Regions from separate parts of the Shewanella sp. FDAARGOS_354 genome, predicted to be linked through region 1. Evidence: predicted binding sites of a transcription regulator. Region 1 holds the regulator's gene; the other holds the start of a gene.
The links. The regulator MetJ, encoded in region 1, represses methionine synthesis genes. The targets are predictions, from matches to a motif close to TAGACGTCTAGACGTCTA.
Positions count from the first base shown of each region.

Region 2: metE (5-methyltetrahydropteroyltriglutamate--homocysteine S-methyltransferase) is a predicted target of MetJ. The motif match lies at 1,747-1,764, and genes of this name have one in related genera.

Region 1 is NZ_CP022089.2:4,294,731-4,310,887, reverse strand. Features, by position in the region: gene CEQ32_RS19445 (bifunctional aspartate kinase/homoserine dehydrogenase II) at 1-1,601, opposite strand, end outside; gene metB (cystathionine gamma-synthase) at 1,613-2,776, opposite strand; gene metJ (met regulon transcriptional regulator MetJ) at 2,999-3,313, shown strand; gene CEQ32_RS19430 (sulfite exporter TauE/SafE family protein) at 3,421-4,164, shown strand; gene nrfD (NrfD/PsrC family molybdoenzyme membrane anchor subunit) at 4,339-5,283, opposite strand; gene CEQ32_RS19420 (4Fe-4S dicluster domain-containing protein) at 5,286-5,852, opposite strand; gene phsA (thiosulfate reductase PhsA) at 5,865-8,147, opposite strand; gene CEQ32_RS19410 (pentapeptide repeat-containing protein) at 8,636-9,262, opposite strand; gene CEQ32_RS19400 (phosphoribosylaminoimidazolesuccinocarboxamide synthase) at 9,965-11,068, shown strand; gene CEQ32_RS19395 (hypothetical protein) at 11,424-12,029, opposite strand; gene CEQ32_RS19385 (class I SAM-dependent DNA methyltransferase) at 12,648-13,439, opposite strand; gene CEQ32_RS19380 (EAL domain-containing protein) at 13,571-14,347, opposite strand; gene CEQ32_RS19375 (oxidative stress defense protein) at 14,534-15,244, opposite strand; gene rimO (30S ribosomal protein S12 methylthiotransferase RimO) at 15,681-16,157, shown strand, end outside.
Region 2 is NZ_CP022089.2:2,748,592-2,764,748, forward strand. Features, by position in the region: gene metE (5-methyltetrahydropteroyltriglutamate--homocysteine S-methyltransferase) at 1-1,636, opposite strand, end outside; gene CEQ32_RS12385 (LysR family transcriptional regulator) at 1,837-2,742, shown strand; gene CEQ32_RS12390 (HDOD domain-containing protein) at 2,802-3,530, opposite strand; gene CEQ32_RS12395 (TonB-dependent receptor) at 3,792-5,753, opposite strand; cobalamin riboswitch at 5,862-6,091, opposite strand; gene CEQ32_RS12400 (hypothetical protein) at 6,226-7,668, opposite strand; gene CEQ32_RS12405 (DUF3592 domain-containing protein) at 7,672-9,003, opposite strand; gene rihA (pyrimidine-specific ribonucleoside hydrolase RihA) at 9,208-10,164, shown strand; gene rbsK (ribokinase) at 10,183-11,094, shown strand; gene azu (azurin) at 11,265-11,741, shown strand; gene CEQ32_RS12425 (DUF3622 domain-containing protein) at 11,885-12,190, opposite strand; gene CEQ32_RS12430 (glycerophosphodiester phosphodiesterase family protein) at 12,543-13,811, shown strand; gene CEQ32_RS12435 (phosphoribosyltransferase) at 13,897-14,463, opposite strand; gene CEQ32_RS12440 (alkaline phosphatase D family protein) at 14,797-16,157, opposite strand, start outside.

The sequences.
Region 1 (16,157 bases):
CTGGCACTGGCGCTGATATCTAATGCAATCAGTTCGTCACAGTTAAGTTGTTCTAATTGTTCAAATAGATGCTCGTACTGCCAAGGAGTCGCTTCTGTATCAAATTCCTGCTGCCAGCTTTCCAGATCCACCCCCGTAGACTTAATCAGGGCTTTACTGGAAGTCACCAGACCGACTAACTCGACTTGCGCTTCAAGCTCTTGATTTAACGAGGGAGAAACTGACTTAAACAGCTTCACCCACGCCTCGCCAATATTGCCCACACCCAGCAGCAATACGCCAATACGTTTACGCGGGCCAGCGCAGCGGCGATGCACTTTTTGCGTCAGCAGATTAACCTGCGACTGTGGCACTAAGGTCACCAGGCTTAAGTCACCACTGAACAAGGGCTTAGCATCGCGACTCAGTAAACGGGCAAAGCTGCGGCGATAATGCTCGGCATCGGCACTCACCAACGCCACTAAACCGAGTTCGGTATTAATTTGCAGATCTTTAATGCCGAGGGCTTCGGCCTGCGCATCCAATAATTTTTGTACTTGTTTTTGGTTTTCAGCGGTATAGGCAAGCTCAAGCCGTTGATGCGCCGATACCCAATGGGCCAGTGGCGTTAATCCCGCCGCCACCAATTGCTCGAGCAGACTAGCGACATCACCCGCAATCTTAAAGCCAAATAACACCACAGCATTTAGATTGGTCACCACGGGCGCACTCGCTGAGGAACTGTGCGGCGCAATCAGGGTAAAGTCGGTATGGGAGGCGTAGCTTGAACGCACAGCCAAACTCACCTCTGTGTTAAACAATGGCTGCAAGGTGCGTGAATGCAACACGGGTGAGCCTAAACGTGCCAAGCGGTCCGCTTCAGCAAGGGACATGCTCTTGAGTAATTTCGCATCGTTGATTTTGTTTGGATCAGCGTTAAAGACCCCTTCAACGTCGGTCCAAATGGTCACGCGCTCAATGTCGGCAAGGCTAGCAATTAAGCTGGCGCTAAAGTCAGAGCCATTGCGACCCAATAGCAAGGTATCACCGCGCTCGTTGGCGCAGATAAAACCGGTGATCACTAGGCGCTCGTTAGGGTGTGCGGCCAGTAAGGCTTGTACTTTAGCGCGGGATTCTTGCACACGGATTTGCGGCACGGCGGCCTCATCTGCCACTAAAATCGAGCAGGCATCCACATGGCTTGCGGCCACGCCCGATTCACGCAGCAGCGCTGCCATCAGGCGCGCCGACCAACGCTCACCAAAACTCACCACATGGTTAATTTGGTAATCGTTGCGTACATCTAAAGATAATAGACTGATTAACTGAGCTTTATCCGTGGTTAAACGTTCGCGTAAATCCCGCGCTTGCTCGTTAGATAATAATTGCTCAATCAAGCCTTGCTGATAGCTGATAAGGACTTGTAATTCTTCTTGCCATAATTGGTTGCTATCGCGCAGGGACAATAATTTATATAAAAAGTTAGTGGTTTTACCCGCGGCAGACACCACCACTAGATCATCACTATGGCCATGGGTTAACAGAATATGGGCGACTCGGCGGTAACAATCGGCATCGGCTAAGCTGGAACCACCAAATTTATGTAAGTGACAACGTGCCATCTATTATTCCTCTACTGACAAGCCGCTACGGCGGCCAATCCTGCTTGAATATCTGCAACTAAGTCGTCGGCATCTTCAATACCAACCGACAAACGTAATAGGGTGTCTTTAATGCCAGCTTCAAAACGCGCCTGCGGCTCCATCGCCCTGTGGGTCATGGTCGCGGGCACGGCTACGAGACTCTCAACGCCACCTAAACTCTCAGCCACGCTGAATAAACTTAACGCATCTAAAAAGGCGACCACTTCGGCCTCGCCGCCCTTAAGCTCAAAACTCAGCATAGCGCCAAAACCTTTTTGTTGCTTGGCGGCAATGGCATGGCCGGGATGATCCGCAAGACCTGGGTAATACACTTTACTCACGACGGGGCTGTTACTCAGTAACTCCACAATCCGCTCGGCATTACTTTGGTGCTCACGAATGCGCACAGCTAAAGTACGCAGGCCGCGCAGGGTTTGATAACTGTCAAAGGCAGAACCGGTTAAGCCTAAGGTGTTCGACCACCAATGTAAGGTCTCACCGAGTTGAGGGTCTTTGGCGATCACCGCGCCGCCCACCACATCGCTATGGCCATTAATGTATTTAGTGGTGGAGTGGATAACGATATCGGCGCCGAGCAATAGCGGTTGCTGCAAAATCGGCGAGAGGAAAGTGTTGTCCACTATCACTAACGCACCTACGGCGTGGCTTGCCTTGGCAATAGCTTCGATATCAACCACCCGCAGTAATGGGTTGGATGGGGTTTCAATCCACACCATTTTAGGCTGCTGGGCAATCGCTTGCTCAAGTGCTTGGCTGTCGGTTTGATCGACCACCAGCAGTTTAAATTGGCCTTTTTTCGCGAGGTTGGTGAATAAACGGTAAGAGCCACCGTAGCAATCGTGGGGCACCACCAGTAAATCATCTGGGCCCAGTAAAGTGGTCACTAAGGTAATGGCGGCCATGCCAGTGCAGGTCACCACACCGGTTGCGCCTTTTTCCAGCTTAGCTAAGGCATCGCCTAAGATGCTGCGGGTAGGATTGCCGGAACGGCTGTAATCAAATTCGCGAGGATTTTTATGACCATCGAAGGCGTAATTCGTCGACAGGTAAATTGGCGGCACCACGGCGCCATATTGAGTATCGCTTTCGATACCCTGACGCACTGCCAATGTGGCTAATTGACGCTCGGTCACTAATTTGCCTGCGGTCATCGGGAACTCCTAAGTTCGCAAAGAGATGTCTGGACGTCTAAATGTACCTAAGCCCAGTGGCATCGTCAATAGGCGTTAAGACGCTTAGACGTCTAAACATAAAGAAATCTGTTTGCAATCGCTAAGAAATAGTAGCAATAATTTGACTGTAATCTGTAAGGGTTTAAAATCTGCCCCGAATTTAGCGTTATAACAGGTGAGTCAATGACTGAATGGAATGGGGAATACATCAGCCCCTATGCTGAACATGGCAAGAAGAATGAACAAGTAAAGAAAATTACTGTGTCTATTCCGCTCAAAGTGCTAAAAGTCCTCACGGATGAACGTACGCGTCGTCAGGTCAACAACCTGCGCCACGCAACGAATAGCGAACTGTTGTGCGAAGCATTTTTGCATGCCTACACCGGCCAGCCTCTGCCTGATGATGCCGATCTGTCGAAAGAGTGCCCAGACAGCATCCCCGCTGAAGCGAAGCGGTTGATGGACGAAATGGGGATCGAGTGGGAAGACATGGAATAACGCTTAAGCGTCCATAATCCTGCCGTAACTAATTATTAGGGATCGTTAATGCTCATCAGGCGTGGTGGGTTAAAGTAACGATCCCTATTTTGTTTTGATGGAATCCTATGTTCTCCTTGATCGATCCACAAACGCTTGCCATCGCGTCTGTGATTGTGTTTTTAGGTGCCCTCACCCAGAGTCTAATTGGGTTTGGCTTAGCCGTGGTCGCCAGCCCGCTGCTGTATATCGTCGATCCCCAATTAGTGCCTGCCCCCGTGATTGTGATGGGATTTTCCATCGCGCTACTCACCCTATTGCGTGAACGCGGCCATTTAGAATTCAATGGCTTGCAATACGCGCTCATCGGTCGAGTGCCCGGTGGCTTTATCGGTGCTAGCCTATTACTGTTTGCGCCGCAGCCGATTCTTGGTCTGGCGATTGCCGCGATTGTGACGGTTGCCGTGGTGCTCAGTTTGTATAAATTCAGCCTGCCGGTGAACAAAGCGACGCTATTTGGCGCGGGAATCGTCTCGGGGATCTTTGGCAATATCGCCGCCATTGGTGGCCCTCCGATGGCGATTTTATTGGCGGGTAAGGATGCTTCGCAGTTTCGCGCGGCGTTATCGGCCTTCTTTATCTTTAGTTCGACCATTGCCTTGGCGATTCTTGGGGTGACGGGCCTACTCGAAATCAAGCACTTTTGGCTGTCGCTAATGCTATTGCCCTCGGTCTTTTTAGGCTATCTCGTGGCGGGCAAACTGGTGGGAAATGTGGATAAACATAAGACCAAGATGGCGACCTTAGCCCTCTGCGCTATCAGCGCCTTAGTGCTCACGGTCAAATCAGTGATTGAGTTATTACCGCAATAACCTCCTGCCAATTGCAGTCAATCGCAGCCATAAAAAAGCACCGTTTAACGGTGCTTTTTGCTTGCAGGGATGCGTGTTGTAACCCATTTGAGTATCACTTAATCGCATTAAAGTAATACTCATATTTGTTGCGCTAGTTTGAATGCCATGGGTTAGAGCATTCGCTAACATCACTTAGCTCAGGTAACTTTGGCCCGCATACACAATAAAGTGTCTTAGCGCGAGCACGCCGGTTAAACTGGCACAGGCCACCATAATCATTGCGCCCTTAGTGTGGCGAGTCGCTGCGGGAAGCAGCATAAACAGCAATGGCACACCAAAGCCAATCCCCACGACACCAATCCAGAATACGCTTGCCCACACGCCAGAGGTGAGTGATGCCAGCGCCGCAGCCGCCGCACCGCCCTTAAAGTACAAGGCGCAGAACAACATAAACAGGAACATGATTTCGATGGCCATCACTGGCAGCTCTAAGCCATGCATTTTAGCTAAGGTCTTGTCGTGGCTATCGGTTTTGAACATCACCAGCGCCAGCACCGCATTGGCCGCCGCACCCGCTGATAAACCAGATACCAAGAACAGTGCAGGCAATACCGCAGTATTTAGCATCGGATAGGCATTCATCGCCGAGATTAAGAAGCCAGTGTAAGCGCCCACACCAATGGCGAGGACAAACAATAGCACTTCAATCAGCTTTCTAAAGGGCATCAGCAGCTTAGCGATAGGCGCGAGGAAACCTAAGCCCCACTTGGGCAAATCGTCACGCAGTACTAAAATCGCGTAGGCAAATGCCAAGGGTGAGTAAGCCAGCAGCGCTAATACCCCAATCGCCATAACGGACTGGAAGTTGTAGTTAATTAAAATCAACCAGAAGTGGAAAGGCTTAGTTAAATCAAACACTAAACAAGCTAAGCCTAAGCTGATTGCCACAGGGCCAATAATCGCCGCGGCCTTGAGGATATTGCTCTCAACTTGTGTTTGTTCTTGATTGAACCAACGCAAACCAATGCCAATCAGCAAACTTCCGGCGGATAAACCCGCCATAAACAAATACACGGCGATGACCCAGTGCCAAGTGACGGGATCATATTGCGCCATATCGCCCCAAGTATTGTTCATAATCAAATCCCCCCTCTTTTGGTAGGAACGCGATATACCCTAGGTTTAGTGCCTAAATGGGTCTTATCTTGGTAAGTGATCTTAGTGTTGAGCAGTGTGGCCACTTCACTTTGTGGATCGTTAGCATCGCCAAACACCAAGGCATCGGTCGGGCACACAGTCACACAGGCAGGCTCTTCACCCCGGGCCAAACGCGTGTCCTTACAGAAATTACACTTGTCAGCCACTTTGGTTTCGGGATTCATAAAACGCACTTTGTAGGGACACGCCGCCACGCAGTACATACAACCCACACACTTGTCGCCGTGGATGGAGACAATGCCATCTTCGCCCACATAGGCCGCGCCCGTTGGACACACCTTCACACAGGGCGCATCTTCACATTGCTGACACGACACTCTGTGGTACTTAAAGTGCAGATGAGGCATTTCGCCATAAGGCCCTTCGACTCTCACCTGCAAACGGGTCACCCCTTCTGGTACGCCGTTTTCACTGCGGCAAGCCACGTTACAGGCTTGGCAGCCGATGCACTTGTTCTCATCGTGCACCATCACATATCTTTTCGTCATTTGAGCCTCCAATTAGCGTTTTGCCAGCGTGACGCCAGTGGTGTGTACCGTCATGCCACACACAGATGCGGTAACGTGGGGCAGTAAGTTTCCGCAGTGGATACCTTTGCCTGTCGCTCTAACCAACTCTTTGTTTTTAGAGCCAAAGCCCATATAAGCAAACACGGTATCGGGGCGAATGCCCGGGGTGACTAACGCATGACCTTCCTCTGTACCTACGCTGCTGGTTAAGCGGATAGGGTCGCCATTGCTGATACCTAATTTGCTCGCGGTATCTGGGTGAACCCATACAGCGTTATCCGACATCAAATTTGCCAGCATGGGCACATTGTGGGTCGCGCCATTGGTATGCACCGCCACCTTACCTTGGATAAAGTAGAGTTCATTTGGCTTTTTAAGCTGCACTTCGCGGAATTTAATGACGCCGCGTCCTGGCGCCATGGCTTCAACCTTGGCGGAGGTCAATTCAATCTTGCCGCTTGGGGTTTTAAAGCTGAGTAAACTGCCGTAGGTGCCGTCTTCATCCGCAGGTTTGGCATTGGCATAGGCCTTGGTAAATTCGGCGACCATTTTAGGTTCACGCAACATAATCGGCTTACCGAAGCTGACAAAACCTTCGTCTTTGATCCGGCGCAGCAGCTCTGTGTCGCGGTTTACCTGCAATAGTTGCAGGGTCTCCATGTTTTCCCATGGATAGAATTCACTCAACCCTAGCTTATGGCCGATATCTTTAAAGATTTGCCATGAAGGACGAGTATCACCTAAGGTTTCGACTACCCGTTGGCGCACATAGTAGGCAGGGTTTTTACCGGACTTGTCAGCGATTTCCTCATCGCGCTCAAGGTAGGTAGACTCAGGTAGAATCACGTCGGCATAGGCCGCGGTTTCACTGATATACACATCGCACACTGCAACAAAGTCGAGCTTTTTCAAGGCTTCGACCACACGCGCTCTGTCGGTCATGGTTTGCATTGGGTTAGTACGGGACATCACCCAGCCATGTAACTGATAAGGCACCGCGCTTAAGGTCGCATCGAGGACGGTTTGATAAACCCCGCCCGCTGACCACATCATGGCGTACTGTTCTTCCACTTGGTCGATACGTTTTGCCTCAGGCTTTGGCATATCTTTTACGCCGGGCTTACCCAGCACGGGGGCCACATTTTCACCGGCGAGCTTGTTATAATCGCCAGGCTTTTGACCCAGGTAGATCCCGCCCTTACGCTCGATGTTACCAATCAAGATGTTGGCAGCGTAAAGCGCGCGGCGCATTTCAAACTCTTCGGTGGTAAAGGTGGCTCTGTGACCAAAATCCACCACCGCATGGGGCGCTTTAGCCGCATATTCACGGGCAATACGGCGAATATCTTTGGCGGGCACATCGGAGATCGTTTCGGCCCACTCAGGGGTATAGGCTTTTACTTCGGCGGCAAAGGTGTCAAAGCCTTCGACATAACGCTCAACAAAGGCCTTGTCGTAAAGATTTTCTTCAATCAAGACATGACATAACGCTAAAGCGACCGCTACGTCGGTGCCGGGACGGATTGCATACCACTCATCGGCTTTGTCGGCGACGATAGAGAATCTTGGCTCAAACACCACCAACTTAGCGCCTTTATCCATTTGCGCTGCCATCATGCCACGGGTTTCGGACATGTTGATGCCTTCGTACAGGTTATGGCCGAAGTTAATGATGTATTTTGAGTTACTTAAATCGCGTTTCACCTTAGTGCCAAACATGGCCTTGGCGGCAATTTCATAACCACCTGGGCAAGTAGATGCATGGGTAAAGGTATTTGGGCTGCCAAACGCTGTGGCGAGATGGAATAAGTGTTTTTCTTGCGAACCGGATTTAGAGGAAAACGCCACCGCCTCAGGGCCGTGAGCTTGCTTGATTTTAGTAAGATTATCGGCAATCAGTTGATAGGCTTCATCCCAACTGATTTCCGCCCATTTACCCTCGCCACGCTCGCCAACCCGTTTTAGCGGTTTAACAATCCGCTGTGGATCGTACAGCAAACTATGGCCAGCACCACCACGGGCACAGACTTTACCGCCAAAAGCTTTAGCTGCCTTGTTACCGCTAATGAAGACGTTTTTACCTTCAATCACCCGCGCTGAAATCGGGCAGCGGGTTGAACACATCTCACAGATACTGGCAATTTCTTTGCCCATGCCCTTTAGCTGCTTACTCTCTAATGCCGCTAAGCTGCCCGGCAATAAGCTAGCTAATGCACATGTTGCACCGCTGGCCCCTGCGCCCTTTAAAAAGGTTCGCCTATTAAGCTCAATCATGGTTACCTCCATCACACTCATCCACCCTTATGCACCAATTGGCACACGCAAACTTAGGCTTTGGGTCACCACTGCGGTGAAACACTAAATTTGCTCACAGGTTTTTAGTTATTAATGCCAATGCCCTAAGACGCGCTGGCATTTTGCTGTTCCAGAGTGATTGTTATCCCGAAAGAGGTAGGCGGCTATTGTGGTAAACCACATAGGCAAGTTTGGTGTGATCTATGGCAACTAAAAGTTAAAATTGTTCTAAAAATTCGTGAATAAGATCAATAGTGTTGATTGGCCATATCGATGCGTACGCTTGAGGTGTTTTTACAATACGCACCACAATAAAAAGTTATCAAAAAACCTAAAAGCAATTTTAAAAACAATAAGTTAAAAAGTGATACCGCGATATCGCTGTCACAATAAACCCGTTCATTTAAAAGGATAAAATGCCAGCACCTATTAGCGCGAACAGGTGCTGATATGAGGTTGGTATAAGGTCAATCCACCAAGGTAATATCTAAGCCATTTAATAGCCGAATCGCTTCATCGCGGCTAAACTTGGCACCTTTAATTTTGTTGTTAAAAATATCAATGTCGTAATCGGTTGCCTCGGAGAAATCCGCCTCCATTAACTCGGTACGGCCAAATAAGCTGTGGCGAAAATCGCTGTAACTAAAGTTAGCGCGATTAAACTTGCCCTCACGAAAATCTACATCCTGCGCCTTACAGCCCTCAAGTACCATTTCATCGAGCTTAAGGCCCATAAAAGAGCAGTCGTTTAAGATGCAGGTTCTAAAGCTAAAAGGTGCCGCAAAGGATAATCTCGGCCAAGCGGCACGGGTCCAGTCTATGCCGACCAACTTACATTCTTCAAAACTCACACCGTTAAATTGGCTTAAGGGCACCTTGAGCAGGCTTAAATTACAACCCACAAAGCGGCACTCGATAAACTTGCAGTTACGGAATGTGCTGTCGCTAAATTGGCAATCGTGGAACTCGCATTCTTCAAACTCAAGGTCCTGCCACTGGGTTTGGCATTCGGCTAAGGCGATAAATTGCTTCGAGAAAAAATACCGCCCTTCGGAGGCGGCGCGCGCCATCATCGGCGTTTTGGGTTCAGTCATCTACTACCTCGATATGTTTTATTTATGCCTTATGTTAGGGTCTGATGGGCAAACTGTGTTTTTCAATTCACAAAAAATAGGTGTTAACACAAAAAGCCACGCGGTATGGGGGCTTAGGCACTCGCTTTATTCAGGCCATCAATATTACCCCGATTTACTGAGCTAACTGCATGCCTATATTGGGATTAATGTCATTCTAAGGCTTAGTGAGTCACACTTTAAACTCAACTTCCCGGCTCCTCGGCTCAGGGTTTATGGGAAGTATTTTCTGCTGCCACATTGATCCCATCCCAATTTACACCGACACGCCGCACAGATGTGCATAAATAGCCGTGGAAAATTTTGCGAATAAAGGTAAAATGGCGCCACTTTTCGCGGCTGTCTAACAAGGTTCTCTCGGATTAATGGTTAGCCTTTTCGAGCAAAATGGCACGGGGGTTCCCCGCTTGAGCAGACCAGTATTACTCTGGCGCCAACCTTGCTCTGCGTTTCATTTTCACCCCATATCTAGACAAACGTTATTCTCCCCATCGCCCGAAAATCCACTATTCGCTTTACGCTTAACCTTCACCAAGGCTTTACGCAAACTGAGCAATAAGCTATTGGTCAATAATAAAAAGGTGGCTAAGCATCTTATGCTTAAGCACACCGCAACGAATAAAAAACTCGTCCCTACACTCTCTATCCAAAGGAATACTCGTCATGAGTCTTGCTGATTCCGTATTAGCCGTAAACAACGATTTGCCCATCCGCACCGATAGCCCAGTTCATAGCGGCAAGGTACGTAGCGTTTACTGGCTAACCGACGCCGACAGCCGCCGTTTAATCAAAACCAAGGGCTACAATGTGCCCGAAGATACGCCGCTTGCCATTATGGTAATTAGCGATCGCATCTCCGCCTTCGACTGCATCTTCCACGGTGAAGGCGGATTAAAAGGCATCCCAGGTAAAGGCGCGGCATTAAATGCCATTTCTAATCATTGGTTTAAGCTATTTGCCGAAAATGGTTTAGCCGACAGCCATATTTTAGATATTCCGCATCCCTTCGTTTGGATAGTCCAAAAAGCCCGCCCAATTAAAGTTGAAGCCATTTGCCGCCAATACATTACCGGCTCCATGTGGCGCGCCTACTCCAAGGGCGAGCGCGTATTCTGCGGTATCACCCTGCCAGAAGGCTTAGAGAAAGATCAAAAACTGCCAGATTTGCTGATCACCCCTTCGACCAAAGGCATTTTAACTGGGATCCCCGGTGTACCCGCGCAGGATGATGTGAACATCAGCCGCAGCGATATCGAAGCCAACTACCAAGCCTTTGGTTTTGAAAAGGTAGAAGATATCGACCTGTACGAGAAGCTGTTAAAAGATGGCTTTAAGGTGATCTCAAAGGCACTGGCCGACCTTGACCAAGTATTTGTGGATACCAAGTTCGAGTTTGGTTATGTGACCGATAAAAACGGCAACTCAAAACTGATCTATATGGATGAAGTGGGCACCCCCGATTCATCTCGCATTTGGGACGGCGCCGCCTACCGCGATGGTAAAATCCTTGAAAACTCTAAGGAAGGTTTCCGTCAGTTCCTGTTAAATCATTTCCCAGATCCGGATATTCTGCTCAACAAGGACAGAATGCCAGAGCGCGAAGCCCTCGCCCGCGATAATGCCCTGCCATTAGAGGCGATGATGCAAGTGTCACGCACTTACACCGGCATTGCCGAGAAGGTGACCGGCGCAGCAATTCCGCTGCCAGCCAATCCTAAGGCAGATATTATTAAGATCCTACGGGAAGAGTATGATCTGATTGTTTAATCAGATTTCGATGAGGTAGGGAGTTTTCCCTTAACCCCAGAATGTAGAAAAGGCGCTTAGGCGCCTTTTTAGTTTGAGTCATTTAAACACTTAACCAATACAATACGGATAATTAAGCACTGTCATTCCAGTGACACGCCGTGAACTCATCCATGAGGGCTCGACGACGGCATCCATGCCGTCAACGGTCACTTACATGCCAATGCTTAATTCAACCAACTCTTCAGTAATCTGTATGCCTTTTCACAAGCATACACTTTGCAAATTTAACAATGGGTGGCTAGTTAACTTATATCTGAACAAAATAGTACATTGGCCTTGCTAAACTCGAGGGGACCATATATGTCCCATCTTTTCATGCATATTCACCTACACCTGATTGTTCTTGAATGACTTTTAACTGTTTAAGTTGAGTACCATCAAATTTTACGAATTCAAGAGCTTCAACTAAAGCAGTTACTGCGATTCCTATTATTTGGTTTCTATATACAGAAACCATTGATAAGTCTGGTCTATGCCCAAGGGAAATCGCATCACCTACTGTGTGATCTCTTATCAAAGCTTCAAGATTTCCATGTGCACTGCGGCAGAGGTGAACGTAAAATCCCGAATACAAATTATGCTCACCCACTAATTTGAATTTTTCCCAGATCTTCAGGCTATCATCCTTAACGGTTTTACCTGCCATTTTAACTTTGAAGATTTCAAACGATTTGTTCATATTTTCAACGTGGGTGAAGCTAAGCTTTGTACACATTAAGTCGATATATGACTCTAAAGCACTGCGCATTATTATGGGCACTGAAGCAACTCTATCCCTTTTACAAAGCTCGTAAGCATCTGAACATAACTCTGTCACACGAATAGCTAGCAACAACACATATTTCTGTTGCAAGTCATAATGCTCAATCTTAGAAAATGCTTCAAATTGCAGACGACTAATTTCTAACCATTTATCCATGGACTATCTATCCTACATGTCATAAGCGTGATTACTACTTATAGTTTGGTTCCCAAATTAGTGTAACTAAAACAGTAAATCCGACTCGACTAGAAATATCCAAACTTTTGATGACCTAGATTTTTGGGGTTTAGGTGGTTTCAGCGTCTTACATTAGACACTGTTGGTCAATCAGGTCATGCTAGTTTAGGAAGATAGAACATGCATAACTCTTTTGGAGTTTAGCGCCAACGCCGAGTTCACAGAAGTGCACCTCCCCTCGGAGTTGCCGCAGGGCATTTGCGGTCGTTGCGTGAGCGAGGCATGGATGCCGAGATAGCGTCAGTCGAATCAGGGACGAGCGTCTGACGCGATAGCATTAGAACGCTTAATGCCCAAGGGGCTTTCAACTCCGTTAGGGGCGTCTTGGCTGATGTGAAAACAATAGGCAAGGAGGATAGGACGAGCAGTCCTCCTTGGTCGGGTGTGGGGTGAAGCCCCACGACTTTGACTTTGACTTTGACTTTGACTTTGACTTTGATTTAGCTTTCTAACAGAACTGATGAAACTTAAGCAATTTGATGTGCTAGCACGAACGTAAGGACTAACATCCCAAGTTGTCACACCTTCAACCCAAGGTTAAATCTTCACACAGACAAACAGCGCATTACCTGAGCTTAAATCCCATGGGACGATTTTTTCATAATCGTGTTCAAAGATATGCACTTCAAAATATGGCGCGAGTAACGCTTGCAGCTCCGCAAAACTGGTGGCGACCATAGTGTGTTGGTCTTGCCATAATTCAGTTTGATGCAGCGCAATCTCGGCATCGGCGTCTACATCAGTGAGTTGAGTAAAAGGCTGCTGACGCTTTGCAATGCTTAGATTTAACGACTGGTTTTCACCTTGACCACTGTAATGCCAGCCAGATTCAAAGGCAAAATGGTGCCCCTCAAACTCGGCAAAATGCTTAATCGATAAGCGGTTATCAATGCGGTGCTTATCAACCGAGTTAAAACAAAATATCCCACCGTCATTCAGGGCACTGTGCACACTGGCGATACAACTTTTAAGGCGCTCTATGTCCGCACTGTAATGGATGGAATATAAAAAACAGGTAATTAAATCAACTGGCTGCTCAAGATAAAAGGCGGTCATATCTTGCAGATTAAACTGGGCCTCAGGGCAACGACGCATGGCCATATCGAGCATCGGCTGATTAATATCTAGGCCACTACACTGATAACCAAGGTCGATAAAATGCCGTACATGTGGGCCAGTGCCACAGGCTAAATCAAGGTGTTGTTTACCATTATTCCCTAAGAACTGATGCAATCGATGGATGCTCGCACTCTGTTGTTGATAGTTAATATCGGAGCACATTAAATCGTAATAACCGGATAGATCGGTATAAAGCGCGTTAGAAGACATAGCAGCAAAGAGAAGGCATGGGCAATTAAGGGTGGCGCATGATATATCAGTTAGCCCAGAACCGATACACACAATTCCACAACCAATCTGAGTGCAAGGCACTTGGAGCACATTAATTCAATAAAACAATGCTACAGCGCAGCATAACAATCTAAGGCGTCAAAGGTAGTTAAATACTCGAGTTGGGGTTTGGCGAAGTAGTAACCTTGAAAATAATTAATACCACGGCCAACAAGATAGTCTAACTCCGCTTTACTCTCGACCCCTTCGGCCAACACCTGAGTGTTAAGTGTGCTACAAATCCCGATCACCTCATCGATAACAAACTGTTTTTGTTTGTCTAAATGGATATCTCTGATCAACTCCATATCGAGTTTTAATACCTGAGGGCGCAAAAATTCTAACCAACTCAAATCAGCGAAACCACTGCCAAAGTCGTCGATGGCGGTGATAAATCCCCGTTTAGCGTAACTGTCAAAGATACGGCTCAATTTGGCTCTATCGACAATTTGCTCACCCTCAGTGACTTCAAACATGATGTTATGAATATTAAAACCAAAGAGGTCGGCCGCTTCAATCGAGGCGCGGATACAGGTTTCAGGGTTATAAACCGCATTAGGTAAAAAGTTGATACTTAATATTTTATCAAGGCCAAGCTTAGCGGCGGTTTCAATGGCTTTGACCCGACAAGCCTGATCAAAGTAGTACTTATTGCTTTCGTTTATACGCTCAAACACCCAAGCAGCACCTTCGCCATTTGGGCCGCGCACTAGGGCTTCATAACCGTAAATCTGCTGATTTGGCCAATCGATAATGGGCTGAAATGCCATACGAATTTCAAATCCGAGTGACTTACCACTTAAACAGTCCATACAGGTTTGTTGCTTGATTCGAGAGGGAAAATCCATCATAGGTCTCCATAACCTTATCCTCTCTCAGTGTGGGGATAAATCGCTAATTTTGCCAGCGTTTAGTGCCTTTGCTCTGATAAAACATGCAATATTGTAAATATGTTGACTCAGAATTAACCGATTGCGCCCCATAACAGCAATGGATGAGCCAAAGAATCCTCATCCATTGCATCTCGTTATGACTTATTTGAGTTTATAAACCACTTCGACTCTATCTTCGATAGTCACTTGGCCATATTGATAGCTTTCGGCGGCGCCCATGGCATCGGCCTTAGCATTCATACGTAACATCACCGGTTGCACTGGGCGTTGATCGTAATAACGAATTTGCCAAATCTTACCTAGGTTTTCCCCAAATCCCTTGGCTAAGGATTCTGCTTTTTGTTTGGCATCGACAATCGCCGCTTGGCGCGCCTTGGCCACATACTCGGCCTCTTTACTCGATTTAAGGGCGATATTATTAACCCTGTTGATCCCCTCCTCTAAGGCGGAGTCCAAAATCGTATTTAAACGTGCCAAATCGTTAATAGTCACAGTGACTTGGCGACTCGCGGTGTAACCAGTTAGCTCAGGTGCTTTATCCTGCGCATACACATATTGGGGTTGCAGATTTAAGTTGGCGCTTTGGATCTGCTCTTTAGTAATCCCCGCGGCCGTCAAACGGGCGATAAATTTCGCCACCGCCGCATCCGAATTATCCTTAGCCGCCTTAGCGTCTTTCTCGGTGACAGCCACTTCGACATTAAGCTCAGCCATATCCGGCTCGACTTGAATTTGGCTTACGCCCATGGTTTCGATATGGGGAAAGTCCACATCGGCAGCAAGTGCGGTGGCAGTAAATGCGCCAGAGAAAAGACCACCAGCAACTAATACAGCTAAAAGAGAATGCTTCATTGTTAACTCCAACTAAATCATTTAAGGCGAGACTGCCGTGGTTCTGACGCGGCGGCTATCGGTTAAAAGTGCGACTCGCTGTACCAATATGTAACAGCACCAGTATGTAACAGCCCGATTTATCGTCCGTTGCGATAGCCACGCATCATGCAAACTACCCCTATAAACGCGGGCAAAAATAAAAAGGGTTAATTTTTTTAAAACTTTTTAAATTGGCAAAACTTATCAGCCTATCGCTAAAATCCTCTTCCACAAGCACTCAAGCTACAGTTGTGACTTTCCATACGAGCACGCATACGAGCCAGTCAGTCTCTAACTGGTAGAAACGCACTCTTAGCTGTACACTTTTCACCCAAAGACACTGTACCTTTTAATCACTTCAGGTATAATCCGCGCTCTTTTTACGGCGCTCTTTTATCAGCATCAGCGAGACACCATGACAGTTGAAACTTTTCATCCTAAGCAAACTACCACGCTTGAGACCCCTGCCAAAACATTGGAAGCCGCCAGTGCTGACTCTGTTAATACGGGCAATGCTGCCACAGGCAATCGCATCGGTTTTGTGTCTTTAGGTTGTCCAAAAAACCTCGTGGACTCAGAGCGCATTCTGACCCAGTTACGCATCGACGGCTATGAAGTCACCAACAGCTACGACAATGCCGATCTGGTAATCGTTAACACCTGTGGTTTTATCGACGCGGCGGTTGAAGAATCCTTAGATGCGGTGCGCGAAGCCTTAGAAGAAAACGGCAAAGTAATCGTAACGGGCTGTTTAGGCGCTAAAGAAAACCAAATCCGTGAAGTGCACCCAGATGTGCTCGAAATCACTGGCCCACACAGCTACGAAGCCGTGTTAAAGCACGTTCACAAGTACGTGCCAAAACCAGAGCACAACCCATTTACCTCGTTAATC
Region 2 (16,157 bases), 1.5 Mb from region 1:
CCGTCAGGCTTTGGGCAAATACAGCCCAATCAACCGTCATGGCTTTCGGGCGACTCACATCACCATAAATCAATGGCGGCTTAACGCAGCGAGAACCATAACTCTGTACCCAACCATTTTTGGTAAAGCCCACACCTTCGAGCTGCTCACCGAAGTATTCGACCATGTCGTTACGCTCGGCCTCACCGTGTACCAGCACATCGATACCGAGTTTAAGCTGGCGGTCGATGGTATCGCGGGTTACTTGCTGCAACTGCTCAGTATATTGGGCATCGCTTAGCTCACCCTTGCGCCAGCGACTACGTAGTCCGCGGATTGCTGGTGTTTGTGGGAACGAGCCAATCGTGGTCGTTGGCAACAATGGCAAACGGTACTTACGCTGCTGCACCGCTTGGCGCTCAGTAAATTCGCTCACACGTTCATAGTCGGCTGGGGTCAGCGCAGCAACACGGGCGATCACTTTAGCATCCGCCGCCTGTGCTTTAGCCTCACGGCGTGCCAAACAGGTGTTAACTATCTCTTTGGCCGCGACAGACTCAGGGGCCTGCAACAATTGGCGCACATTAGCCAGTTCCAACAGCTTTTGCTTAGCAAATGCGAGCTGCTGACGTAGCGCCGGCGTGAGCGTTGTCTCTACCTCTAAATCCACAGGGCTGTGCAGCAGTGAACAGGAGGTGCCAATCCATAAACGCTGGCCTAAGTCTCGGGCAACACCGCCGATACGCTCAACAATCAGGTCAACCTCTGCCGCCCACACGTTACGGCCATTAACTACGCCAGCTGACAGAATTTGATCTGGTCTTAAGGCATTGGCAAACAAGGCCAATTGTTCAGGGGCAGTCACTAAATCGAAGTGCAAACCCGCCACTGGCAGCGCGGAAACCAGCGTCTGATGATGACTGATACTGCCATAGTAGCTGGTGAGTAAAATCTTCACTTGAGCCGTTTTAAGCGCTTGATAAGCTTGGCTAATCGCTGCTTGCCAATCATGAGTTAATTCGAGTGCTAGAATCGGCTCTTCAAGTTGCACCCAAGTCACGCCCTGCGCAGCAAAACGCGCAAGAATGTCGGCATAGGCCTTTAACAGATTTGGCAATAGGCTGAGTTTATCGAAATCCTGACCCACAGTTTTTGCCAGATACAAGTAACTCACGGGGCCTAACAGCACCGGCTTGGCTTGATAACCTAAGGACTGCGCCTCGGCCACTTCATCAAAAAACTGCTCATAGGCGATAGAGAACTCTTGGTCTTGCTTAAGCTCTGGCACTAAGTAGTGATAGTTAGTGTTGAAATACTTAGTCATTTCCGAGGCTGGCGCATCGGTGCCAGTTGGCGCACGGCCACGGGCAACGCGGAATAAGGTATCAAGATCGATAGCACCCTCACCACGGTGGCGATCGGGGATAGCGTTTAAGGTCGCACTCAGGGTTAACACTTGATCGTAAAAGGCAAAATCCCCTACAGGTACTTGCTCTATCCCTGCGGCCACTTGCCATTGCCAATGGGTGCGGCGTAACTCCCTAGCCACCTCATGCAGCTCGGCTTGAGTGCTCTCACCACGCCAGTATTTTTCAAGGGCAAACTTTAATTCACGACGACGCCCGATACGGGGAAAACCTAGACTGTTTAATTGCATACCATATCTTCCTTTATTTGAGATAAGCCATATTCGGCACTTGCACCCAGCTGATGGTGTTTTCTTGGCAACTTTTCGCACTTAAGCCAAGATAAATCACAATGGGCGTCTGGACGTCTAGAAGTTTATTGTGATAGTCTCTATGCCAGCAACCGAATTGATTTCAAGCACAACATGAGCGAAATTCACTTGGAGTGATCATGATCGAACTAAGACATCTGCGAACCTTAATGGCCCTGAAGGAAAGTGGCAGCTTGGCGGGCGCAGCCAAAAAACGTTTTGTCACTCAATCGGCTCTCTCCCATCAAATTAAGGAGTTAGAGCAACGAATTAACTCGCCCATTTTTGTGCGTAAGAGCAAACCGCTCTCCTTTACTCAGGAAGGTGCACGCCTGTTGCACCTCGCCGAAGAGATCCTGCCTAAGGTATTGGAGACGGAAACCGATCTCAAAAATGGGCTGGAAACTGAAACCAATCAGCTCAGAGTCGGCATTGAATGCCACAGCTGTTTTCGCTGGCTAATGCCGGTGATGGAGCAGTTTAGGCAAGATCATCCCCAAGCCGAGTTAGATCTTTCCAGCCGTCATCTATTCGACTCGCTCAATGCCCTAGAAATGGGCGAACTGGATATAGTGCTGACCTCAGATCCCGTGCCAGGTCACTCGCTCGCCTATCAGCATTTGTTTGATTTTGAAGTGAAGTTAGTGGTTTCTAAGGATCATCCCTTAGCGAAAGAAGCCTATGTTACGCCCAAGCAATTGGCGCGCTTGCCGATAATCAGTTATCCGGTGCCACTGGCGCGTTTAGATATTTACCGTCACTTTTTAGAACCCGCGGGTATAGAAGCCGGCGAGCAAAAGACCTGCGATTTGACCATGATGTTATTGCAGCGCATCGCCTGTAAGGACGGTATCGCCGCCTTACCAAATTGGTCTATCAATGAGGGACATGGTTTGAGTTTAGCTTCAGTCAAACTGGGTCAAGAAGGCTTAAAACGCCCGCTATTTGGGGCTTATCGCCGCCACAGCGCGAACTCGGCCTTAGTGCAAAACTGGCTGCAACTAGTAGCAAGCGAAGGCTTAGCCCGCCAGCAAAAAACCAATTAAGCGTTGAAATGTTTAACAAAAAAGCCTGCTATTGCAGGCTTTGTTTTTATGAGCGGTGCTTAGAGCGGATTAAGCAATAAACCACGCATTGACAATACTCGGCGCAGAATTAACCCGGGGGAATTTTGATTACGGGTCTGGCGCAGATTGTGGGCGATCATAAACTCTTGGCGCAGATCTTGGTCAAGATCTAAGGCTTCAAAGGCTTCGATGGTTAAAGTTTGTTGCTGATTATCGATCAAAGACTTAATCACACTTAGCGGGAAAGATTGCTCAGAGCTGGCATTCAAATAAGCAAATGCGGTTAAAGCAATAATCTGGCCGAACACACTAAACAGCGCCAAAGTTTGCACCTCATCGGGGTCGATATCGACATCCGGCATATCAACTAAGCTGTCAACCGCATCAGTTGCTATATTTTCCGTGAGTTTCCAATAACCTTGAACCAACTTCTTATAGGGTTGAGGCAATTCATCGAGGCGTTCTTTCAAATAAAATGTAAAGGCATAACGGTAAATATTAACTTGGCCCAAACGAATTAAGGCATCTTTTAAAGAGCGAGACTTAGGGCTAACCACACCAGAAGCTTGCGCCGAATTACTGCGCATCAACATATGGGCCGCTAACGCGGGATCACTCGAAATAATATCGATCACATTACGAATATCGCCTTCGGCAAGAATGGCCTTTTTCAGTGGAATTAAGATCCCACGGCGGCCAATGACTTGCTCTTCATTCGCTATGATGGCTCTCACTTGAGTAAAAACCTGTTGCTCAAGATCTGTCATAGGACACTTTACACCTGTTAATTAGCTATAAGATGATTCGAATACCGCTCACATCATACCCAAACTACAAAGAATTTCAGCACTAAGTCGTAGAATAATTGCGTTAACCGTAAAGATGATGTGCTTTATAGTATAAGCAACGACTTAGCCTATATTACACCCGTAGAGATTATTTTTCTCTGCACCCAACAGCAGAAATAACAAAGCCAGACAGAGTCTGGCTTAAAAAGGTACTAAATCACTTAATTATCAGGGTTCAGCTTAGAAACGGTAGCCGACAGTAAAGCGAATATCACGGCCTCGGCCTGAGTAATAGCCGTCATAGGTTCCACCAGCATAATAACCAGCACTGACATAGTCTTTATCGAACAGGTTATCGATACGCAGGCTCGCTAACCAGGCGTCACGGGTATAGTTAAGTGCCAAGTTACCTAAGACATAACTAGCCAATTTATCGCCTTGGTTAGCATTATCGCCTTCGATAAAGCGATCGCCCGTATAAATGGCCTCGGCAAAGACTTGAAAATGTTCGGCAAAATCCATACTGACATAACCGCGTCCCGAATGCTCGGCCACCCAAGACAATTGCTTGCCATCATTCACCCCGTCGGTAAATTCGGCATCGATATAGTTGTACTCAAGACCTAGTTGCAACGCTTTAGTCACCTGCCAATCCCAATCGGCACTCGCGCCATAACGGCGTGAAGCATCGGCATTAACGTTAGCGCCTTGGAAGCTGCCACCAACAGGTTTTTCCGCACTCGGGTCGAAGACAATTTCATCTTCTAAATCGAGGCGGTATAAGCTCACTCGCAAAGTTTGGCTGGCAACAGCCCAATCCCAACCCGCTTCATAGGAGCGGCCGGTCTGCGGCTTTAAGCCATACACATCTTTCGGGGTGTAGGCTTGCTCATCCACCTTAGCGAAACGGAAGTTTTCATCGCCACGTAGATAGAATCTGTGCTCGGCGCTCGGGCGGTAATTTAAACCGAACTCGAATGCAGTGGCATCTTCATCTAAATCAATACCGTTTGGATAGACATTGCCATCGACCAGATCGTCAGTCACCCGCGCGTAACGTCCGCCCACCACATAGCTTAAGGTGTGACTTAACGGCACAGTGGCTTGCAGGTAAGCACTTTGCATTTCCTGCACGTTACTGCGCGCCATAGAGTCAAACTCGGCTTTACCGCGGCTGATATCCAAACCTGTGACTAGGTTGAGCTCACCTTGACGGGTGCTGTAGTTGGCGAGCGCTTTAGGGCTAAACATCAGCAACGAGCGAGTATTTTGGCTACCCGCCCCCCAGTTTAATGAGCTCACTAAGGTATCGCTGTAATCCAGATCCGCCACCAAGGCCCAGTTTTGGTTAAGCTGATGCTGATAACCGCTGCGCGCCGCCGTGGTCATCTCATGAACATATTCGCTGCTATTAGAAGACTGACGTGGGTTTTCTTTGAACTGCTTAGGGGTCAACGCCCCAGGATTCTCGCGGTCATCATCGTAATAGCTGGTTTCAACGAAGAAAGAATCTGTGGCGGTTTTATATTGAATACGGCCAAGGATAGAACCCGTTTCATTGGCATTATGCTTACGATAGTTATCGCCTTGGTTGTAGCTACCAGTCAGGAAATAGTGCCAATCTTTATTGATGGCGCCCGACACATCGCCGCGACCTTCGTAGGTATTAAAGCTGCCGCCGGATAATTGCACGCTGCCGCCCGAATTCTCAGGCGACTTAGTCACAATATTGATCACCCCGCCTACCGCTTGGTCGCCATAGAGCACGCCCGCACTGCCCGATAAAATCTCGACCCGCTCAATTAAATTGAGTGGAATCGCATTCAGGCTAGGCGCGGCGATATCAATATTATTTAAGCGGCGACCATCGAGCAAAATCAGCGTGTTGTTAACCGCAGAGCTGGCGCTAAAGCCACGCATCGCAAAGCTAGTGCCAATGTTATTGTCGGACAGTTGAATACCACTTTGACCACGTAACACTTCGGTCAAGCTGGTTGCGCCACTCATTTCAATCGCCGCAGCATCAATCACATTCACATTAGCGGCAATATTTAACGGGGTCTTATCAGCACGGCCAATCACCACGATATGCTCATCGACGTTGGCGGCATGAGTTTCATCGGCAGCCACAGCGGGCGCGATAATTGATACACTGCAAAGGCTGCCAATCAGCAGCGCAATTTTGGTTGGATGTGTTCCCATTTTACCTTTAACTCCTACAAGGAAAACGGGGCATTAGCGCCACGATACCGTTGATTCAGTAGAAAACACTGATAGTCACTATCGCATTTTGAGATCTGCCCACCGAAATCTCAAAAACACCTTTAGGGCCGGTCTCCGGACTTAGGCTATATCCATCTCAACTTGAGATGAACGCGAAACTGACCTTTACACACTCGATTACAGGGCTCATCGTGAACGCCTATCAAATGCGGTCGTCTCTCACCTTTTACCGTTGCGGGGGCAGTGCCAGAATTTCACTGGCTTCCCGATTATCTCGCGACTTCATCATCGCAAGCACCACAGAAGGTTGACTCAAAATTAGGTTCAAAGGGCGTCAAACCTGTTAACGCCCAACAAGGCTCAGAATATTAAAGACCTAAGCGCGCGCATTATAGACGTCTATACGGATGAAAGTCCATTAATCTCAGATTGGCGAGAAAGCTCAGATGAGTTAGAAAACGCCATCCCAGTTTTTTGCCGCAGGTTGGGGTCTGTCTTTGCTCAAAATCGCCTGACGTTGCTCAGGGGTTTCGCATTGGGCAACCGGGCTTAAATCCAGCGGCTTAATCACTAACGAGTCAGCAGGTTGCACAGGCGACTTGTCGAACATGGGCAAATTCATCGACCAAGAGACCAGCTCCCCCTTGTCGCTAATGCCAACATAACCGTCATTTGCGCCATCTAACCACGTGAGGCGCGGAATACGTGCCATTAACTTTTCCACATTATCACGGTTAGCGCGATATCCAACGGGCACCACTTTGCCATCGGGACGAGTAAACACAAAGGAAGATGGTCCTTGCGTAATAACACTGCCTTCCTGCCAATATTTATCAAGAATCTCTTGGGCATAGTGAAACCCAAACATATACGCGTAGTCAGTGTCGTCGGCCACAATTTGCGGCACCGCCTTATCCCGCAGTAATAAAAAACCTGAGCCGACGCTGATAATCTCCTTCACGCCTGTAATGTCGGTTTTTTTAATCCAATCGACGCCACAGTTAATGCCATCGCCCCAAAAATGCGCATCCCCCGTAGGACTTAACACCGCAAATGCGCAATTGTTTGCCGTCATACTCGCCACGTCTTTTAAGGCACTGCGGATAGGATAAGTATCACTGCGCCAGCCCCAACTCACTACTGAGCCGTCCTTTTTCAAGGCGGCATAGGTGTGTTGAAAATATTCGATCTTCGCCACATCCGTAAGCTGAGGGAGCAACTTTTTCATATTGGTCGACTCTTCAACCTGGCCCCAAATCACTGCACTACCCTGTTTTTTGAGGGCGACAAAACTGCGTCCCTTAGCAAAGATATCAATGACATCAACTAATTGATCCTGCACATGCAAGCTATTGCCACCGTAAGGGCCATAACCCCAAGTGTGTACCTTGCCTGTGGCATCTAGCGCGGCAATGGCCTCTTGGTTGGCGAATAATTTAGTAATATTAGTCATGCGGTTTTGTAGGGCTTTGTCGAGGCGATATTTACCCACATTGCCCCAGAACACCACAGTGCCATCTTGACGTAACGCGGCAAACCCATCTTTAATCGAGACGATTTGCTTAACTTGCTTAAGCTGCTCAGTCACCTCGCGGCTATCGCCACCAGCATAGCTATCACCCCAAGTGATCACCTCACCGGATTGTGTTAACGCCGCAAAGGCCGAACTATTGGTGACCACAGTCTCGACAGCGGGTAAATCACAGGGAATATGGCGGTACTGTGGACTCGGATTTTCCTTAAATTGGAGCAGTTTGCCGTTATCAAACTGCAATAAGGCTTCCTTATCATTTTCGAATACGGTTACGGGTTTCGGCTGACTACAAGCCGTTAATTGTAGGGCGATTAAGGCTGCTACCAATGCCAAAGGGCGAGGAATTGAATAAGACTGCATAACTTATTTCCTTGTCGTTGCTGAAAACGTGAGTTGTTGAATATGTTGCGCTACGTTATCCGATAATGACTCGATTATCGGCCTCAATGCGCACTGAAAACCATGACTCGTATCTAACCGAGATAATAATACTTGTGTATTTTTATCAATCACCTGCGCGCTATCGAGGCTGAGTGTTTGCAGCGCCATTGTCTGGCCAAACGCCGCCAAGATCCGCGCTTGCACGGGGCTAACCATTTGCTCCGGCGCACCATGCGTATTATCGAGTACCCATCTAACTAACCAAAGTAAATATTCGATGCGGGCAGCAAAGTCGACACAGCATTGTTTTTCATCCTCCAAACCAAAACTGAGCTCTTTGGCATAACAAAGTGCCTCCAATGCCTTGAGCTTTTCTGTGGATAATGTCAGTGCCAAAGGGAGCTGATAAGTGCGAGTTATCAGTACAAAGGTTGCCAAGGTTCTTGCCGACAAAGCTTGATTGCTACGGGCTAACATCGCGAGCGCCAAGTCGTGAAACCCTAAGGAACTCAAGCGATAAAAGCTAATCATCACAATGGTTTCATCTATCGGTTCCAACTGTTTTTTGCTTGGCACAGATTGCATTTGGGCAAATAAGGCAACAAAACGCGGGTATAACTCACTGCAATGGCCGATATGATCGGCTGCTTCCCATACCAGAATATTCGCGGCGGGGTGACACCTGTAGGTTTCAAGCAGATTGATAATCCCAGCGTAATCCTGCTGCTGTCCTAAACGCTTGAGCATTGGCACATAACGACACTCAGCCCAACGAATTCTAAATAAGTTCAAACAGAAATAACCGACAAACAAGCCAAATAATAAGCCTGCGACGCCAAAGCCAACGTCCAGTTTGGCGCGATCGCGGGTTAATTCAAGATTGGCGCTCGCCCGTGTTGGTGCATCAGGCAAGTAGCTCACAGCACTTTGCGCATAGTTGGGCACTAATGCCCCCGGCGTATCATCCTGCGGCGAGACTAATTGATAAGTTGCACGGCAATCCACACCATCGAGATCCCACTGACGAATTTCCTCGCCCTCGGCGGTGTGATACTCCACCAAACACATCAATCTTTGGCGAGACATGCCGTTCGAACCTCGTTCACTCCGATACTCAGTGTCAATCACTCGGCCAATGGCGACAGCACCACGTTCTTCAAGTTGATTGACCAACGACCACTTTTGCACGCCTTCCCACAGAAATAAGGCGGCAAAACTAAAAAGCAGCAGAGGGATACAGATTAAGAGTATTTCTAACCACCCCAAAAAACGAGTGGAGGTACTCGAGGTTAATTGACTAGGATTCACCAACACGCCAGAACGTCCTTATCATTCCATGATATTTAAGGCATTGAATATCTATCTTTATTGTGCCTAAAGCGGGCGCTATTGTAGCAGCTTATGAAGAGAAATCAGAAAATGCTCACAGTTTATTGTAAAGACACTATGAGACTCACTGTCTTCAAGCTTTAGCGTGCTATTCTAAGCCTCCATTGCGCTGTTTAAAGGAGTAACAGTATGACTCGTCCTATTATTCTGGATTGCGATCCTGGCCATGATGACGCCATTGCGCTCATTTTAGCCCTCGCCCATCCAGAGCTCGTTCCACTCGCCGTCACCACCAGCGCGGGTAACCAAACCCCCGATAAAACGCTTAATAACGCCCTGCGGATCTTAACCTTATTAAATCGCAGTGATATTCCGGTCGCGGGCGGTGCGGTTAAACCCTTAAGCCGTGAGTTAATCATTGCCGATAATGTCCACGGCGAAACCGGACTTGACGGCCCAGTATTACCAGAACCCAGCTTTACGCCACAAAGCATCAATGCCGTTGAGTTGATGGCGCAGCAGCTGCGTCAAAGTGATAAGCCCGTGACATTGGTTCCCACAGGGCCACTTACCAATATCGCGCTATTACTTGCAAGCCACGCCGAGTTACACGCCAAGATCGAACGCATTGTATTGATGGGTGGTGCAGCGGGTGTCGGCAATTGGACACCTGCCGCCGAGTTTAATATTTTTGTCGACCCAGAAGCCGCCGATATCGTGTTTAAATCCGGCATTCCCATTACCATGTGCGGCCTCGATGTAACACATCAAGCACAGATCATGGATGAAGATATCGAACGTATTCGTGCGATTCCCAACCCTGTGGCTAAATGTGTCGCCGAGTTACTGGATTTCTTTATGATTTATCATAGGGATCCAAAATGGGGATTTGTGGGTGCGCCGCTGCACGATCCCTGCACTATTGCTTGGCTACTCAAACCTGAACTGTTTGATGCCCAAGACTGTCGAGTAGAGATTGAAACCCAGAGCGAATTAACGCTGGGGATGACGGTAGTCGACCGCTATCAGCTTACGGCTAAACCTGCGAATGCCACAGTACTGTTTGGACTCGACAGACAAGGCTTTGTTGACTTGTTAGTTGACAGCTTAGCGGCCTACACTCCAACGTATCTCAACCGCAGATGACACTAAGGTGAACCTTCCATGAGCCATATTCTTGTTATCGGCAGTGCCAACGCCGATCATGTCATGAATTTTGAGTATTTGCCCGCTCCCGGACAAACCCTAAAAAGCCGAAGTTATCGGCTAGAACATGGTGGCAAGGGCGCAAATCAGGCCGTCGCTTGCGCTCGCCTGTGTCTGCCCGATTCTCGTGTGGATTTTATTTGCTATGTAGGCCAAGACGGTATCGGTAATGAAATGCGCAATAGTTGGCTCAAGGACGGTATACAAGCTGATGGCATCACTCAAGTTGCCAATATGAGTACAGGTACAGCGATGATTTTTATCGCTGAAAATGGCGAAAACACTATTGGGATTGCCGCTGGGGCTAATGCCCACCTCAGCCCTGCCGAGTTAGAAAAACATTACGCCCTGTTTGCCAATGCGCAATACCTACTGATCCAACTCGAAACACCCACTGAGACGGTGAGTAATGCACTGCAAATGGCCAAACGTCTTGGTATCACCACTGTGCTTAATCCTGCGCCAGCGGCCACTCAGGAGCTGGACTACCTCAAATGGGTCGACATTATTACTCCCAATGAAACCGAGGCCGAAGCCTTAACGGGTATAGAGGTCAAGCATGAGGAAGATGCCAAACTCGCCGCCCAATGGCTACATCAACAGGGGATTGCGACGGTAGTGATCACCTTAGGCAGCAAAGGTGCATTTATCAGTAGCGCAGGCTTTACCGGGCTAATTCCGGCACTTGAAGTACAAGCCATAGATACAGTCGCCGCTGGTGATACCTTCAACGGTGCACTGGTTGTCGGCTTAAGTGAAGGTATGTCGATTGCCGCCGCCGTCGGCTTTGCCAATGCGGCATCGGCGATTACGGTTACCCGTGAAGGCGCACAACGCGCCATTCCCTACCGCAACGAAGTGCCGCGTTAATGCCTGATGAGTGCGGCAAATTGTCGCACTCAATCTCTTTCAATCAAAAGTTGTATATACATAATTTACATACCGAATTCATTCCCATTTAATGAATTCAACCTATGCTGAGCAGCGCATACTCGAGTCAAACGGCTCGATCCACCTTGTTCAGAATAAGGAAGTACCAGATGAAAGCGAAAAGCACCACTTTCCGTAACATGACTAGCGCAAGCCTACTCGGTCTAGGATTATTCGTCGCCAGCCAAGCGAGTGCTAACGAATGTGAACTCAAGATTGCTGCGACTGACGCAATGCAATTTGACACTAAAGAGCTATCTGTTCCTGCTACCTGTAAAGAAGTCACACTGACCCTAACGCACACTGGTACCCTGCCCAAAGCCGCTATGGGCCACAACTGGGTATTAACTAAAGCCGCAGATATGTCTGCCGTTGCGACCGATGGAATGAGTGCTGGTGCCGATGCAGCTTATGTTAAAGCCGGTGATACCCGTGTTATTGCTCACACTGCGTTAGTGGGTGGCGGTGAATCTACTTCGATAAAATTTAGTACTGCGGGCATGAGCCCAACTGAAGCTTACCAATTCTTTTGCAGCTTCCCAGGTCACTGGGCGATTATGCAAGGTAGCTTTAAAATTCAAGGATAATTCCATTGCCTAACAGCTACTTAGGGGAACACCTTAAGATGGCATAACAAAAAGCGGACCTTGGGTCCGCTTTTTGTTGAATGCAGATTGGCTCACAAGCCAGCTTGCCTTCGAGACTTTTGTTCCGAGATTTCTTCTGCGATTTATTCTTCGCCGAACTCGTCTTCATCATCAAAATCATCGGCGTCAGTTGCCGCTTCCGCTGCTAATGCAGCCGCTAATTTAGCCTTAGCTTGTTTCTCTGAGCGACGCTTATTACGCTCAACCAGTGTGCCTAAAAACACTTGCAGCTCGGCTTGACCCCAAGCTTGTGCCTCGGCCTCAGTCGCAAAACCATCATGGCTTTTCGACACAACCGTCTTAGTCGACGTCATACGACGAGTGATTTCCGTCTTCCAACCATTTTCAGCTTGAGTGACGCGAAAATCGTATTTTTTACCCTTGCTCATTCTGCTCTATTTCCTAAATGATGCTTGCCACGTTTGTCTTATCAAGCGATACAAACGCCATCATAAAACAAAAGGAGCGCAGTTTACTTGATTTCGGCACAGAAAGATCGCTTGCGAGAAAATTTTCATGCTTAGCACTTTCAAATAGCCGTAATAATCCCAAAAGTAACGCGACATGCTAGATGATTTTTCGCCCTAATCTTAGTCCTAAGCTCAGTATCAAGCTAGCGTAAAAGCGGCGGGCAAACGGTAACTTTTCTTGTTTTGATCATAAAACTGAACATATTTAGTCATCTAGCCATTTTAGAGTGTGAGGTGAATCCATTCACAAAAACTCAATCTAGGAAAGATGATGAAAACCTCTCCAATAACACGCTACATGCTATTTGCCACAACAGCTCTGCTTGCTGGCTGCAACAGTGATACTAAAGATAACGAGACCACAGCACCCACCACTCAAATGGTTGCGGCCCAAGTGGGTGAGCGGCCGCTGTTTCTGGTGCGCCAGATGCAAGACAGCACACTTAAAACCCGCTTAGCCCAGTGCGAAACCGATCATTTCTACCGTAGTGATTTTTCCATCGGTCATCGCGGCGCGGCGATGCAGTTTCCTGAACACACCAAAGAATCCTACCAAGCGGCTATTGATTCCGGCGCGGGTATCGTCGAGTGTGATGTGACCTTTACCGCCGATAAAGCCTTAGTCTGCCGCCACTCTCAGTGCGATCTCGCCAGCACGACCAATATTTTGGCCATTCCCGAACTTGCCAATAAATGCTCTGTGCCTTTTACGCCCGCCGATCCGTCCAATGGCATTGCCGCCACAGCAACCTGCTGTACCAGTGATATCACCCTTGCCGAGTTTAAAACCTTAAAGGGTAAGATGGAGGGCGAGAATCCCAAGGCCACCACTGTCGAGGAGTTTATGAATGGTACGCCTAAGTGGCGCACGGATTTATATGCTGGCAATGGCACCCTAATGACCCACGCCGAAAGCATTGAGATGTTTAAAAAAGCTGGTGTAAAAATGACGCCCGAGCTAAAAGCCGCGAGCGTAGCTATGCCCTTCGATGGTTTTACTCAGCAGCAGTACGCCCAGAAAATGCTCGATGAATATACAGCAGCAGGCGTCGATGCCTCACAGGTTTTTCCTCAATCCTTTATTTTGGATGACATTAAATATTGGGTCGCCAACGCGCCTGAATTTGCTAAACAGGCAGTATTTCTCGATGACAGGTACGATTATAACAACGCCTTCGATCCGCAAAATCCAGCGACTTGGTCACCCTCAATGGCGGATTTAAAGACCCAAGGCGTCGAAATTATCGCGCCGCCACTCTGGGTTTTAGTCGCCTTAGATGCGGATAAAAAAATCATTCCATCGGAATACGCTAAGGCTGCGAAAGCCTCGGGACTTAAGATCACCACATGGTCGCTGGAACGTTCTGGTTTATTAAAAAATGGTGGCGGCTTTTATTATCAAAGTATTACCGATGCCATTGATAATGAGGGCGATACCTACGAACTACTCGATGTGTTAGCTAAAGATGTGGGCGTGATTGGCGTGTTTTCGGACTGGCCAGCGACTGTGACTTACTATGCCAACTGCATGGATTTATAGGCCAAAACAATAGGCGCTATTTCAAAACCGAGAAACAAAAAAGCGTTAGCAAAAACTGCTAACGCTTTTTATTAACAGATTCTTTTTACTTAAAAAGATGCTGAATATTTTTTAAATCGCCCTTACCTTCGGCAATTTCTTCCGGCGTTAAACCCGTCACTTCATGTGGGAACACTAACCAGTCTTCAGAGGCATGGATATAGTAATCAGGCTTTAAAGGCACAGCGGTATTCTTTGGCTTGTAATAAGGGCAAGCGATACGAATGTCCTGCGGCATATTTAAGCGCATCAGTTGGCTTAACTTTTCCTTCAGCGCATGGATACTGCGGCCAGAGTCAAACACATCATCCACAATCAGTAAGCTATCGCTGGCATTGGCATTTTCAACAATGTAATGCAGACCATGTACTTTGATTTCTTTGCTTTGCTTGTCGGTACCAATACCGTAGTAAGACGAGGTACGCACGGCGATATGGTCGGTTTCAACCTTTTTAAAGTCGAAAAACTCTTGTACCGCGATCCCGATTGGAGCACCGCCACGCCAAATACCCACGATAAACTGCGGACGAAATCCACTCTCATAAACCTGTGAAGCTAATAGAAATGAATCTTCGAGCAGTTGCTGTGCGGTAACGAAATATTTTTCTGACATGACACCGATCCCCATCTTAATTATTGATTTTAGGCGACAAAGCGTAGCTTTTTACCTAGTAAGGTCTGTTCGGCGTCCAAAACACGAGAACAGCATTCTCTTTATAAGAGTCCTAGCAAGTGTAGGCAGCCGCCGAATTTTGGGAGCGAATTTTATACCAAAAAAAACCACCGTGCTGCAGTAATAGTAATAAGTTGTAGATTAACTGCGGTTTATTTTGCATTTTTAGGACAGAACTAACAAAAACGCGCAAAAAAAGGCCACCCAAAGGTGGCCAACAAGGAACGAGTACAAGCTCAACGCAAAGGATGGAGCTTAAGTTTGGCGCTTAAGTTAGCTCACTGGGTTGATAATATGTTCACCGACCTTAGTCATGGCGCTGTAGCTACGGCTGGTCGACTCTTCAAACTCCTTCGCCAGAATCGTGCTGACATAATGCCAGTCGCTACGCACCGCTTCCTTAGTGAAGGTTAAGGTCATAAAACCGCGATCTTTGAGGTTGGTGTATTTAAGATCCGGCACCAACTCGACAATTGCCGCCTCGGTTGCGGGGATCTGCTCCACAGGCAGATTTAAATAGTATTCCAATCCAGGGGATGATACTGAGCTTGTGGCAAACTCCACCCCAACACTATTACCGTTGACGTCTTTAAGCTCATTCGCCCAGGCGTTATGGGTGTCACCCGCGATCACCACTAGGTTGTGATTTTTCGATTTAGCCGTGCCTAAAATCACTTCTCTTTCATAGGCATAACCGTCCCATGCATCCAAATTATAAGGAATAGATGGCAGTTGCAGCAGGGCAATCACCTCTGGCGTTAACAAGGCTTGGTTGGCCTGTAAATACTGTAATTCTGCCGCCGTTAAGGTTGGATCATTTGCCGCTGCGCGGGCCGCTAACTTCGCCAGCGCACCAAGCATGGCGTATTGTGGAATGCTCATTTGCTGGGTGGCAATCGCGGCAGGTAGAGACATTTTGCCCATGAGGATCTGCTGACCCAACACCTGCCAAGTACCCGTGGCTTGCAATAAGGTGCCCTGTAACCAGAGCAACTGGGTTAAACCCAACATGGTGCGAGAGGTCGATGTCACATCGGCGCGGAAACGCTCGCCATCGAAGGCGCCCGTGCTGGCATCCATATAGTCGGCATAGTCGAGCTGCTTATCACGGGCTAACACACGCGTATCGAGCATATGTAAGTCGACTAGATTACCGTAACTAAAGCTACGGTAAATCTCCTCATGGTTGCCCTCGCGCCATGGACGGATTGGCAGCCACTCGAAGTAAGCTTGCAACGCCGCTTCTTTGCGTGCCGCAAAAGTCCCTTCGCCTTCGTTATGATTCTCAGCGCCATCACGCCAAGTATCGTTTGCTACTTCGTGGTCGTCCCATACCGTAATAAAAGGCACTTTAGCATGCAGTTTTTGCAGGCTGGCATCGGTATGGTATTGGGCGTAACGGGTACGATAATCGCTAAGTGTTAGTAGCTCATTGGCGGGTAACACTTCTCGGCCAAGCTCTGCCGCATGTTCGCTGGCATAACCACCACGGGCATATTCGTAAATATAATCCCCAAGATGCACCACGGCATCGAGATCATCCTGTGCCGCTGCCAATTCATACACGTTAAAATAACCCGCAGGAAAGTTAGCGCAGGACATCACGGCTAACTTGACTGAACTCACCTCTCCCT